2 regions of the Bifidobacterium sp. LH_389 genome follow, and region 2 is predicted to be linked to the other one. Evidence: riboswitches for the same ligand, from Rfam matches in the RefSeq annotation. Region 2 holds a riboswitch; the other holds the start of a gene.
The links. Region 2 has a riboswitch for FMN ahead of ribD (bifunctional diaminohydroxyphosphoribosylaminopyrimidine deaminase/5-amino-6-(5-phosphoribosylamino)uracil reductase RibD). Riboswitches for the same ligand answer to the same signal wherever they lie in the genome.

Region 1: it holds a riboswitch for FMN, as region 2 does, so the genes downstream of both, AC1AZA_RS00835 (ECF transporter S component) here and ribD (bifunctional diaminohydroxyphosphoribosylaminopyrimidine deaminase/5-amino-6-(5-phosphoribosylamino)uracil reductase RibD) in region 2, are expected to answer to the same signal.

Annotation. Positions count from the first base shown of each region.
Region 1 is NZ_JBKEVR010000001.1:201,773-208,296, forward strand. Features, by position in the region: gene AC1AZA_RS00830 (energy-coupling factor transporter ATPase) at 1-2,337, opposite strand, end outside; gene AC1AZA_RS00835 (ECF transporter S component) at 2,475-3,050, opposite strand; FMN riboswitch at 3,057-3,210, opposite strand; gene AC1AZA_RS00840 (nitroreductase family protein) at 3,356-4,135, shown strand; gene AC1AZA_RS00845 (glycosyltransferase) at 4,213-5,106, opposite strand; gene AC1AZA_RS00850 (glycosyltransferase) at 5,426-6,406, shown strand; gene ppgK (polyphosphate--glucose phosphotransferase) at 6,457-6,524, shown strand, end outside.
Region 2 is NZ_JBKEVR010000002.1:38,810-45,333, reverse strand. Features, by position in the region: gene AC1AZA_RS02630 (ABC transporter permease) at 1-1,506, shown strand, start outside; gene AC1AZA_RS02625 (L-lactate dehydrogenase) at 2,165-3,130, opposite strand; FMN riboswitch at 3,312-3,438, shown strand; gene ribD (bifunctional diaminohydroxyphosphoribosylaminopyrimidine deaminase/5-amino-6-(5-phosphoribosylamino)uracil reductase RibD) at 3,628-4,743, shown strand; gene AC1AZA_RS02615 (riboflavin synthase) at 4,724-5,401, shown strand; gene ribB (3,4-dihydroxy-2-butanone-4-phosphate synthase) at 5,440-6,524, shown strand, end outside.

The DNA of each region.
Region 1 (6,524 bases), on a different contig from region 2:
GCCGCCCTCGTAGCAGCGGGCGTCCAATGCGCGGGACAGGTTGTCCGCGTGCCGCAGCGTGCCGGCGAACACCGGCACCACGATCGCGCTCATCGCTTTGGCCCGTTGCAGCGGCGAGCCGGTCTCGATGCTGCCGCCGCGCGCCGCCTGGGCGTCCGCGATCGCCTTTGCCTCGCCGGTCAGCGTGGGAATGAACCGCAGGGCCAGCGACATGACCAGCGACAGTTCGTGCGTGTGCACGCCGAGCCGGGAGAGCGGCGAAAGCAGCGACTCGAAGGCGTCGGTCATCTGCGTGGGCGTGGTGCGCGTCAGGAACACCGCGCCCAGCAGGATCACCAGCGCGAAACGCAGCACGTAGATCACCATCGTCCACAGGCCGTCGTCCGTAACGGTCACCGAACCGAAGCTCCACACCGGCGTACCTGAATGTACGAAGAACACGTTCACCGCGCCGGTCACCGCGAACAGGGCCAGAAACGGGTGCACCGCGCCCAGCAGACGTAGCGGATTGATGCGCGCCGCCGCGATCGCCGCGCCCACCAGCACGGCTCCCGCAACCAGCTGCCAGCCGGAACGGATGGTGAACGCGGAGAACATGAGCACTAGCGTCAATGCCATCTTGACGCGCGGATCCATGCGGGACACCGCGTCGAAGGACCGTTGGCCGATACCGCGACCGTCACCGGCAGGCGGGACGGCGGACGTGGAGCTCGAACCGGCTGTGGCGCCGCCACGCGTGTGCGATGCGGGCCGTCGATGCGACAGGTCGACCACCCGGTCGGCCAGCGACAGCTCCTCGCGGGCATGCGTGATGAGCACGATCGTCACGCCCCGGGCGTGCAGCGTGCGGATGAGCTCGCGGATGCGCGCCGACGCCGCCGCATCCAGACTGGCGGTCGGCTCGTCCATCACCAGAATGTCCGGCCGGCAGGCGATCACACCCGCAATGGCCGCCAAACGCTGCTGGCCGCCCGACAGGTCGAACGGGGAGCGATCCGCCAGATGCGCGATGCCCAGCAGATCGAGCGCGGCATCCACGCGGGACTCCACCTCGGCGGCGGGCAGCCCCTGATTGCGCGGACCGTAGGCCACGTCCTCACGGACCGTGTCCGCGAACAACTGACGCTCGGGATGCTGCATCACATAGCCCACATGCCGGCGAAGCTCACGCCGCTCCCGTTTGCCCGCGCGCGCCACGTCGATGCCGTTGACCGTGATGCTGCCCGACTGCGGTTTGCCGAGCGCGCAGATCATGCGGGCCAGCGTGGATTTACCCGTGCCGTTGCGCCCGATGAGTGCCACCGTCTCGCCCTGCGCCACGGTCAGATCGAGGTCGGCGAGCACCGGAACGTCGGGGGAGTAGGCGAAGGAGACGTGGCGGACCTCGATGGCGGGGGCGCCGCCCGGCGTTTCGTCGGACGGTTGGACGGCACGTCGGTCGCCCAACCGATTGGATGGTTGATCAGCCAGCCGGTCGACCGGATGGTCCGATCGGTCGTCGGCAGGTCGGCTGGACGGTTGATCGGCCGACACGCGGCATGTCGGTTGCCCGTCCGGCCCGTCGGCCGAGCGAACAACCGACCGATCGTCGGTCACGCGGCCGGAGGAGACGGTCACGATCCGTTCGCCGCGGCGGGCCTCGTCGGCGCTGTGCGTAATGTGCACGATCGTGGTGCCCCGCGCATGCAGTGTGTCCAGAATGCGCAGGATGTCCGCCCGGGCGGCCGTGTCTAGCATGGCGGTCGGCTCGTCGAGGATGAGCAGTTCGGGATCCATGGCGAGCATGCCGGCGATCGCGGAACGCTGCTGCTGCCCGCCGGACATGCGCGTGGGATCGTCCTGCGCGTGGCCGGCCATGTCCACGGCATCCAGAGCCGCGTCCACGTGCCGGACAATGTTCCCGCGCTCCATGCCGAGGTTCTCCGCGCCGAACGCCACGTCGTCCGCCAATACCGTGGTGACGATCTGATCCTCCGGATTCTGGAACACCATGCCGATGCGATGCCGCACGGCCCGGTATTCGTCCGGATGCGCGCCGGAACCGCTACTGTCGGCGTCACTCCCGTCGGCGTAGCTGTCCGCACCGGCACCGGCGTGGGAGGGGCCGTCGAACACGCGGTGCCCGAGCAGATCCACCGTTCCGTCGTCCGGGGCGGTCAGACCCGCCATGATGAGCGCCAGCGTCGACTTGCCGGAGCCGTTCGCGCCCACCACGCACACGTATTCGCCTCGGCGGACGGTCAGGTCAACGCCGTCCAGCGCCCATGAGGCAACGTCGTGGTAGCGGAAGCGGACGCCGTGCAGGCGGATGGCCGGCGCGGAATCGAGGGGTGTCATGTCGGGGGATGTCAAGTGTTTTCCCTTCGGGACGCAGAAGATGGGAACATCGGGAGATGATACGCGCGTGGGGCACGGCCCCGCCGGTGCAAACGGATGCCCGGCAAAGACCATGCCCCACGAACGGTCACGGGATGCTATGCGCGCTTGTCCAGCAGGTTGGAGATCGGCTTGTAGATGAGGAACGTGACCACGCCGTGGATCGCCATCTTGATGATGTTGAACGGCAGGAGGATCGGCACGATCATCGGCACCACGGCGGAGACCGGCATGTTGAAGTAGAACGGCGAGACGATGAGGTTGCCCACGATCGCCGCCGCGATGGCCACCACGGCACCGGCGACGATGCCGATGACGGCACCCTTGCGCGTGCGGTTGCGCTTGTAGACGAACGCGGCCGGCAGGCTCAGCGCCAGCGAGACGAGGATGGCCATGGCCGCGCCCCACGGGTCGGTGAACACGTGCGGCACGAAGCCGAGCACGGAGACGATGGCCGCGGCGGCCGGACCGTACGCGAAGCCGGCCACGAGGGCCACGATGCCGGACGGATCGTACTTGAGCCACTGCACGCCCGGCAGGATCGGGAATTCGATGAAGCTGAGCACGATGGTCAGCGCGACGAACAGCGCGTAGACCGCGATGCGCTTGGTGGACCAGCGTCCGGAATCCGAGACGCCGGTGGAATGATCGGTGGTAGGCGAAGACACGCTCATGAGAGCACCCCGTTTCTTCCATCCGGACTGTAACCGTTGGCCCCGGAATCCCACCGGATCAGCCGCCTTCGCGGGTCGCGGGCTTCGGCGGACCATCCGTTATGCATGCCGGATGCGCCGTTACCGCCAGTAAGGAATTGCACCTTCCCTGAAACTTGCAAGCGTCACTATACACCATGTCCGGACGACCGCGGCCGTCCGGACGCGAATCGCGGGACCCGCCGGCGCATGATCTTGCTCACAATCCCGCTCGCACCGGGCGAACGGCGGCACGCCCGCGCCCCGGCGGCGGGATAATGGGAACCATGGAACATACGCAACTCATTGATGCCATCGATATCCGCACCGCCGTGCGCGCCTACGACCCCGACGAGATCGCCGACGACCAGGCCCGCCAGCTGAGCATGACGCTCGACGCGGTCAACATGCTCTCCGGGCTCAACATCCAGCTGGTGCGCGACCAGCCCAAGGTGTTCGAGGAGGCCAATGCGTCCGGCCATTACACGAACGCGGCCAACTATCTGGCGCTCGTCGGCCCGAAGGGCGACGACGAGGCCAAGGAGAAGGCCGGCTTCTACGCCGAGCGCGTGGTGCTGGCCGCCACGCTGTACGGGCTCGGCACCTGCTGGGTGGGCGGCAGTTGGGACCGTGTCGAAGCGGCGAAGCACTGCCGCGTCACGCCGAGCCAGGAGCTGTACCTCGGCGTGGTGATCGGCCACCCGGAGCATCACCTGACCTACACGTCCAAGTCGTTCGACGAGCTGTCCGAAAACCAGCGCACGCACAGGCCATCCAAGTCGTTCGAGGATCTCACCCGCACCATGGACGCGCAGACCCGCGATCAGGCCCCCGACTGGTTCAGGGCCGGCGTCGAGGCCGCGGCGAAGGCGCCGAGCGCCATGAACCGCCAGCCCGTGCTGTTCTCCTGGGATCCGGAGACCGGCACCGCCATCGCTTCCATCGACCCGGAGCTGAAGAGTCCGGCCTCCCCGATCGATCTGGGCATCGCCAAGCTGCACTTCCAGATCGGCGCCGGCGCCGGCGACTGGGGCTGGGGCGATGGCGCCATGTTCATCAAGCGCTGAACGGCACCGGCGCGTCCGGCGTCCCGCGCCTGCGGAGTTGACGCCGGACACCGGCCGCATACGCCGGTTGCGCACGGTCACTGTCCGCCTTGTCCGTCCCGCCCGCCGTGCCCGGCACCTTTGCGCGCATTCTCGCCGCGCAAGGCGACGGCCGCACGGTAGGCCACCTGCCGCAGCCCGGTGGGGACGAGCCGGTACAGCGCCCGCACGGCGACGTTGCGCGCGAACTGAACTGGCGTGACGAATCCCATGCGCAAGAATTGGCGCTGCAGGCCGATCTCGCCGCGGAACATTGCCATCCCTCCGCGGCGGGAGTAGGCGCCGGCGTCCACGCGGTACAGCACCAGCACGTCCGGCACGTTGTGCAGCGTCGCGCCGCGCATGATGAGCCTCGCCCAGAGCAGGTAGTCCTCGAATCGGCCGGCCCGTTCCGGGTACCCGCCCGCCGCCAGCACCACGGACCGGCGGAACGCCACGCTGGGATGGTGCAGCGGCGACTGCATGCGCGCGTAACGGTCCAGCGCCTCTCCGCCGGCCGGCAGCGTGCGCACCTGCCCGCGTTCGAGCGTGCCGCCGCTCTCCGTGAACTCCTGGATGGCCGAACCGACCAGATCGGCGCCGGCCTCCAATGCCGGAATCTCCACGGCGTAGCGGCTCGGCAGGGCGATGTCGTCCGCATCCGCACGGGCCACGAACTCATGGTCGCACGCCTTCAACCCCGCGTTGAGCGCCGCCGCGAGACCGGACGGGCGGGGCAGACGCACCACCGTCGCCCGGATGCCTTCGCGTCCCAGCTCGGACGGCAGTCGGTCCAGATACTCCTCGATGTCTGACGGAACCTCGCCGTCCCGCGCCACCACCAGCTGCGCCGGCCTGACCGTCTGCTCGACGGTGTTCGACTCCACCGCGCGCCGGAAGAACGTCAACGAATCGCCACCGTACACCGGCAGCAGCACCGAAAAATCCTGCATGCCGACCATCCTACCCACAGGCGCCCATCACCTGAACGGTCCACCCGTTCGCCCCGTCCGTCCGCCGCAGGCGCGCCGGGCCTCTGGTTCGGCAGAAGGTCATGCGAATCGTTGGGGACAATGTCACCGCCGTGGGGTGACGGCGTGGGCACAATGTCCCCGGCATCCCATGGACATCTGTGGCTCGACGCGCGACGGAACGTGTCGGAGCGGATCGGTAAGGGGACGCAATGGCTGACCGGGCGGCGGTCCGGCGTCGGGCGGGACAACGGTCGGACCGCGTGGGAAAGCCGTTGCCCGGCCCGCTATAATGACGCTCGTGAACAGAGCAACCGTTACCGCCGTAGTCGTCTCGTACAACCGTCCGCAGCTGCTGCGCGAATGCCTCGACGGGCTTGCGGGGCAGACCAGACCGGCGGACCGCGTGATCGTGGTCGACAATGCGAGCACGGACGAGGCGCCCGAGGTGGCCAGAACGCATCCGATCGGTGCGGATGTGGTGGAACTGAGCCGCAACTACGGGGGAGCGGGCGGTTTCTGCGCCGGCATGGCACTGGCGTTGGACGCGGCGGTGACCCCGGACTTCCTATGGGTGATGGACGACGACACGATCCCCACGCCGACCGCCCTGAACGAGCTGCTCAAGGCCGCGCAGGCGTGCCGGGAGGCGAACGGCACGCTGCCCACGGTGCTCGGCTCCAGAACGCTGTGGAAGGACGGGCGCGAGCATCCCATGAGCCGTCCGCGCCCGCGAATGTGGCTGTTCCGCGGCGAACGAGAGTTGCCCGCCGCACACGAGGGGACCGAACGTGCGTTCCAGGCGAGGTCCATGTCGTTCGTGTCCTGTCTGGTGAACGCACGGGCCATGCTGGAGCTCGGCGCGCTGCCGTGCACGGCGTTCTTCCTGTGGAACGACGATTTCGAGTTCACCACGAGGCTGCTCAGACGCGGCATCGGCTACTACGTGCCTGCCAGCGAAGTGGTGCACAAGACGAAGGTGTTCGGCTCGTCCGATGCCGACCCGGGCCGTCGGTTCCGCTTCGAGGTGCGCAACAAGATCTGGATGATGCGCGCATGCCGCGGCGACTTCACCGCCCGCGAGTATATGGAGTTTCTGCTCAAGACCGTACGGCGCTGGACGCTCACGTTCGTGCGCTCGAAAGACCGGGCCCTGCTGCGTCGCAGCGGCATGGAGGGACTGCGCGAGGCACTGGCCGCACCGCCCGCGTCCAACGCCGAACTGCTGGCGGCGGAACCGGACGTGTGTCGCGCTGTGGAAGCGGCCGAGAACGCGCGGTAGAATCGCCTCGTACCGGTTCGCTAGCCCTTCTCACGCAAAGGAGATCGAAGATGATTGCAACAGCTCAGGCGTTTGGCGTCGACATCGGTGGTTCGGGCATCAAGGGAGCCCCCGTCGA
Region 2 (6,524 bases):
ACCTCCTCCGCGGCCGGCGTGCTCGACCCCTCCTCCAGCGTGCAGTCCGCGAACCGCGTCCGCGCCGAACTCGACGACCTGATCCTCACCACCTACCTCGAAAACGTGTATTCGAGCTTCAACACCTTGCACGACGGCATCGGCACCGCCGCGGACGGCGCTTCCGACCTGCACGACGGCACTACGCAGCTGCTCGGCGGCATCGGCCGGCTGGCGGACGGCTCCGGCAAACTCGTCACCGGCTCCGACCGGCTCGCCGACGGCCTCGAGGACGCGGCACGGCAGACCGCCGCGCTGCCCGAATCCACGAAGCGACTTGCCGACGGCGCCGGTCAGGTGGCCGACGGCAACCGGCAGATCGCGGACACCGCAACGCCTGCGGCCGATCAGGCGATCGCCGCCATCGACGCCACGCCATCCGCGGCGAACCTCGTCGGGCAGCTGCAGCCGCTGGCGAAGCAATGCCGTGACAGCGGAGCCCCGTCCGACCTGTGCCGGGGCATCGACGATGCGCTGTCCCGTGCGAACGAGACCGCCACGGCCATCGACGGCGCAAAATCCGGCGCACGGGCGGCGATCGTCTCCGCGAAGGACGCCGTGAACCGACTTGCCGATGGCTCCCGGCAGGTGGCTGACGGCGCCAGACAGCTGGCGGATGCCGCGCCGGCGCTGCAGACCGGCATCGCCTCTGCGGCGACGGGCGCACGGCAGCTCGCGGACGGAGCCTCCGCGCTCGACACCGGCATCACGCAGCTGTCCGACGGCGCGGGCAAGCTCGACGACGGTGCCAGACAGCTGAGCGACGGGCTCGGCGATGCCCTCGGCCGGATCCCGACCTTCAGCCAATATGCGCGCACCAAGCTTGCGGACACCGTGGCCCAGCCCAGCCGCATCGAAGCCTCGGCGCCTTCCGTGGGCGTCATGTCGGTCACGTTCCTGACCTCTCTGGCGCTGTGGGGTCTGGCTTTGGCCACCTATGTCTTCACACGTGCGCTGCCGCGGGACATCCTCACCTCACGCGAACCGACGTGGCGCCTGATGCTGAAGGCCATTGTCCCCGGTACGCTCATGGCGATCACGGGGGCCGCCGCCATCGGCATCATCGCATGGGCGGCGCTGGGCATCGACGCCGGCAGGGGCATCGCACTGCTGGCCACGGCATTGGCCGCGGCCTTCACGTTCGGCGCGATCAATCAGGCGCTGGTCGGCAGCTTCGCCCGGGGCGGGCACGTCGCATCCATGATGGTCATGGCGCTGACCGTGGCGACCGGCGTGGTCTCCACGATTCCCGGCTGGCTGTCCGGCATCGCACCGATGCTGCCCACCCATGCCGCCACCATGATCATGCGGGCCGTCGTCACCGGTTCCGCAGTCACGGCGGCACCGTTCGTCACGCTGTTCGTGTGGTGGCTGGCCGGCACCGCGGTCTGCATGCTGGTGACCACGCGCCGGCGCATGCTGGATCCGCGTCAGCTGCGTCCCGCGCTCGCGGCGACTTTCCGGTGAGGGCATTCCCAGCCATTCCGTCGCCTCAACGACCGCGAAAGGCCACCGGACAGGCCCCGCAGCCACCCGGACCGCGCCAGCGCAGGCCATGCCGTTCCATATTTTCGATTCGTGTGGTGGTTTTCACCGGGCGGGCCGAGTACACCGCCCGCCATTCCGGCATCATTCCGGCAGCGTTATCCGCGGCAGAGCGGAGCAACCACCACACGAATCGAAAATATCCGCCGTTCCAACCCCAAAAGGCCGCCGGACGGGCCGCCGCGGCCGCCCGGACCGCCCCACGGACGGCCATGTAGTTTCCTATTCCCGAGTTGTGCAGTCGATTTCGCAGGGCAGCCCTTGTAGATCGCCTGTCATTCCGGCATTATTCCAAGGGCGCTATCCGGGGCAACAGGGAGAGCCGACCGCACAACTCGGAAAATGCGGACCGCCACGGCAGCGCACTACGCCATCCAACCGGCAACGCCGCATTGCCGCACACAAAGCTACGTAGAAACCTTGTGCCAACGACGCCAGCACAGGCCGCTCCGCCGCTCGGCGCAGACAGATCCGCCGTCGACGCTCTCGACAGAACGGTGCCGCGCGGCACCGCGATGAGCAACACGATACGGCGGCCCGGCCCGTCCAGCGAGCATAGCCGCAACCGAAGTGCAGTCCGTCACAGCCGCCCGGCGATGAGCGCGCAGTGTTCGCGTACCACGGCGGCAGAAGCATGGAATCTCGCCAGTTCCTCGCCGCTCAGATGCAGGTCGACGAAATCGCCCACGCCGTTGCCGTCGAGCGCGACCGGCAGGGACAGGAACACGTCGTGCTCGCCGTATTCGTACTCGCCGTCGATCAGCGTGGACACGGACACGACGCCGCGCTCGTTCCATAGGATCATGCGCACCAGACCGGCCACCGTGGCAGCGATGCCGTAGCTGGTGCCGCCGCGCAGCCCCTTGATGTCGAGGCCCCGGCGTCGGGTCTCCTCCTCGATGCCGGCGAGCGTGACGCCCGGGTAGCGCGAGCGGTTGTCTTCCAGATACTGCGCAAACGACTTGCCGATGAACGAGACGGTGGACCACGGCACGAACTGCGTGTCCCCGTGCTCGCCGATCACGTAGCCGGAGACCAGACGCGGATCGAGGCGCGTCGTCTCGCCGATGATCGTCTTCATGCGCGACGTGTCCAGCGCGGCGCCCGAACCCAGCACCTGCGCGCGGGGCAGCCCGGTGCGCCGCCATGCGAACCAGCTGAGCACGTCGACCGGGTTCGAGACCATGATGAGAATCCCGTCGAACCCCGAGGCCGTGATGTTGCGCAGAATCGGGTCGACGATGTCGATGGCTGCGCCCAGCTCCTGCATGCGCGTCTCGCCTGGCTTGGGCTTCGGGCCGGCGGCGATGATCGCCACGTCCGCGTTGCGGCAGTCCTGCCAGCCGCCGGCCCGGATCGTGACGAACCGGTTCAGGAATTCGGAGCCGTCGGCCAGATCCATGGCGAGTCCCTTGGCCTTGGCGGGATTGTGGTTGATGAGCACCAGCTCGTTGCACAGCCCCTGCTGCACGATGGCGCTCGACACCGCCGCCCCGACGCTGCCCGTTCCCACGACGACGACGCGACTCCTGTTCGCAGTGACCATGTTCCTCGCTCCTTTGTCCAGACAGACGACATGTCGGTCACATCCCTCTGCCGTTTCCTCCGTCATGACTCACCCCATCGTGGATGCCCATCGCCTTCCGGCACGGCAACGGTCCGCATTCCGAGATCGACGGATGCGCATGTCCCACCGGCCATGTACGTTCTGGACTCGCTAATTGAACAAGCATCTTCAGGGCAGGGTGAAATTCCCGATCGGCGGTACAGTCCGCGAGCCCCGCGAGCGATCGAGGGGCCGAACCGGTGCGATTCCGGTACCGACAGTCATAGTCTGGATGGAAGAAGTTGCGGCGGCGCGAGCGTGCGCATGCATCGGCATGCCCTTGCGCGGCCCCTTTGACGACGCCCTGGCATTCTCTTCCGGAATCCAGGGCTTTCGCGTTTCCGGGGCCGCACGATGGCGGTGCGTTGCTTGGCATGCCCTTGCGCCAGCCTTCCCATGAACCCCTGGACATGCCCTATCGCACGGAAAGGAGACTCATGGACGATAGGGACTTCATGTCCGTGGCGCTGCGCCACGCACGGCTCGGAGCGGGCAAGGTCAACCCGAATCCGATGGTGGGCGCGGTCATCGTGCGCAATGGCACGATCGTCGCCACAGGCCATCACGATCATTTCGGCGGCTGGCACGCCGAGCGCGCCGCACTCGAGGCCGCGAAACGGGCGGGCGTCGACGTTCGGGGCGCCACCGCCTACGTCACGCTGGAGCCCTGCTGCCACACCGGCAAGCAGCCGCCGTGTTCGCAGGCGCTCATCGATGCGGGACTCGCCCGCGTGGTGGTCGGCTCGCCCGATCCGAATCCTCTGGTCGCAGGCAAGGGCGTGCGTCAGCTGCGCGCCGCGGGCATCGAGGTCGCCGAGGGCGTGCTCAGAGCCGAATGCGACCGGCTCAACGAGATCTTCTTGCATGCCATCACCGCGCGCACGCCGTTCGTCATGCTGAAATATGCGATGACGCTGGACGGCCGCATCGCCACCTCCGTCGGTCTCTCCCGTTGGATCACCGGCGAGGGGGCGCGCCGCCGCGTGCATGAGGATCGCGGCAGATTCGCCTCGATCATGGTTGGCGTGGGTACCGTGCTGGCCGACGATCCGCAGCTCACCTGCCGCATTCCGGGCGGGCACAATCCGGTCCGCGTGGTGTGCGACACCCGCCTGCGCACGCCGATCGGCGCGGCGCTCGTCGCCACCGCGCACGAGACGCCGACGATCATCGCCACGGCGGTCGACGACGAGAGCCGCACGCGCCCCTACCGCGATGCCGGATGCGAAATCCTGCACACGGACACCGGCGGCGACGGCCATGTGAGCGTCGCCGGGATCGTGAAGGCGCTCGGCGATCGCGGTCTGGACAGCGTGATGATCGAGGGCGGCGGCGCACTGGCGTGGTCGGCGCTGCGCGACCGCGTGGTGTCCAAGGTGAGCGCCTACGTCGCGCCGAAGCTGTTCGGCGGGCGGAACGCCCCCGGTCCGGTGGGCGGCGAGGGCGTCATGGCTCCCGGCGACGCATTCCGCATCATCGGCCGCACCGCCGCCATGGTGGGCGACGACATCGTCATCGAGGGAGGCGTCGAATATGTTCACGGGAATCGTTGAGGATCTGGGCACGGTCGTCCGGCTGGATCGCGGCGCCGATTCCGCGCGCCTGACCGTGGATTCCCCGGTGGCGGTGACCGACCGTACGGTCATCGGCGAAAGCATCGCCGTCAACGGCATGTGCCTGACCGTGACGGCCGTGCGCGGAACGGCGTTCACCGCCGACGTGATGCACGAGACGCTGCGTCGTTCCTCCCTGGGCATGCTCGCGCGAGGCGACCGTGTGAACGTGGAACGCGCGATGCCCGCCGACGGCCGGTTCTCCGGGCACATCGTCTCCGGACACATCGACGGCACCGGTGCGATCGAGTCGATCACGCCCGACGGCATCGCGAAGGTCCTTGCGATCCGCGCGCCGTACGAACTCATGCGGTTCATTGCGCCGAAGGGGTCGATCGCCGTCGAGGGCGTCAGTCTGACGGTGACGTCCGTGGCGGAAGGCGCATTCGCCGTGTCCCTCATTCCGCACACCGTCTCGCATACGGCGTTTGCCGAACGCGGGGTCGGGAGCATCGTCAACCTCGAAACCGATCCGATCGCGAAATACGTGGACCGGCTGCTCGCAATGCCGCCGTCGCGCGGCGGAGACCGCTGCGGGGACGGTCCCGGCGGTTCCCGGGCGATCACCGCTGATTTTCTCGTCAGGCACGGATTCTGACAGGCAAACTTCCTCCGCTCAAAACCTAAGGACAACACATGACCTCACCGAACACCGACCAAGCAGTGGCACGCGCGATCCGCGACATCCGGGCGGGCCGCATCGTCGTCGTGGCGGACGACGAGGGACGCGAGAACGAGGGCGACCTCATCTGCGCCGCACGCCATGCCACGCCGAGCAACATCGCCTTCATGGCCTCACACGGCAAAGGCCTCATCTGCACGCCGATGAGCACCGAGCTGGCGTCGCAGCTCGACCTGACGCCGATGGTCTCCGCGAACACGGACAACCACCGCACGGCGTTCACCGTGTCCATCGACCACGCGGACACGTCCACCGGCATCAGCGCGCGCGATCGTTCCCTGACCGCGATGGCCTGCGTCGACCCGGACGCGCGGCCGGAGGATTTCCGCCGCCCCGGCCACATGTTCCCGCTGGTGGCGCGGCCGGGCGGCGTGCTGGAACGCAACGGGCACACCGAGGCGACCGTCGATCTGGCGAGGCTGGCCGGGCTGGAGCCGTGCGGCCTGTGCTGCGAGATGATGAAGGATGACGGCACGATGATGCGACGCGCCGATCTCGAACGGTTCGCCGCCGAGCACGGCCTTGCGTACATCACCGTCGCGCAGCTGCAGGAGTACCGTCGTACGCACTCATTCCCGCGCACGGTGCGGCGCGTGGCGAAGGTGGACCTGCCCACCGACTGCGGCCGGTTCACGATGGTCGGCTACGAATCCGACGGCGGCGAACATGTTGCACTGGTGATGGGGCATGACATCCTCGCCGCGATGGCCGGCGCACGGACCGAGGAAACCGCGGAAGCCGCGGGAGCCACGCTGCCGCCCGTGCTGTGCCGCATCCACTCGCAGTGCATGACCGGCGACGTGTTCGGCTCCCGGCGCTGCGACTGCGGCCCCCAGCTGCGCAAGGCGATGCGTCACGTGGCCGACGCCGGCCGAGGCGTGATCCTCTACCTCGGTCAGGAGGGTCGCGGCATAGGGTTGCTCAACAAGCTGCGCACCTACGAGCTGCAGGAGCAGGGTCTCGACACGCTCGACGCGAACCTGAAGCTCGGCTTCCCCGCCGACGCGCGCGAGTACGGCACGGCGGCGGCCATGCTGCG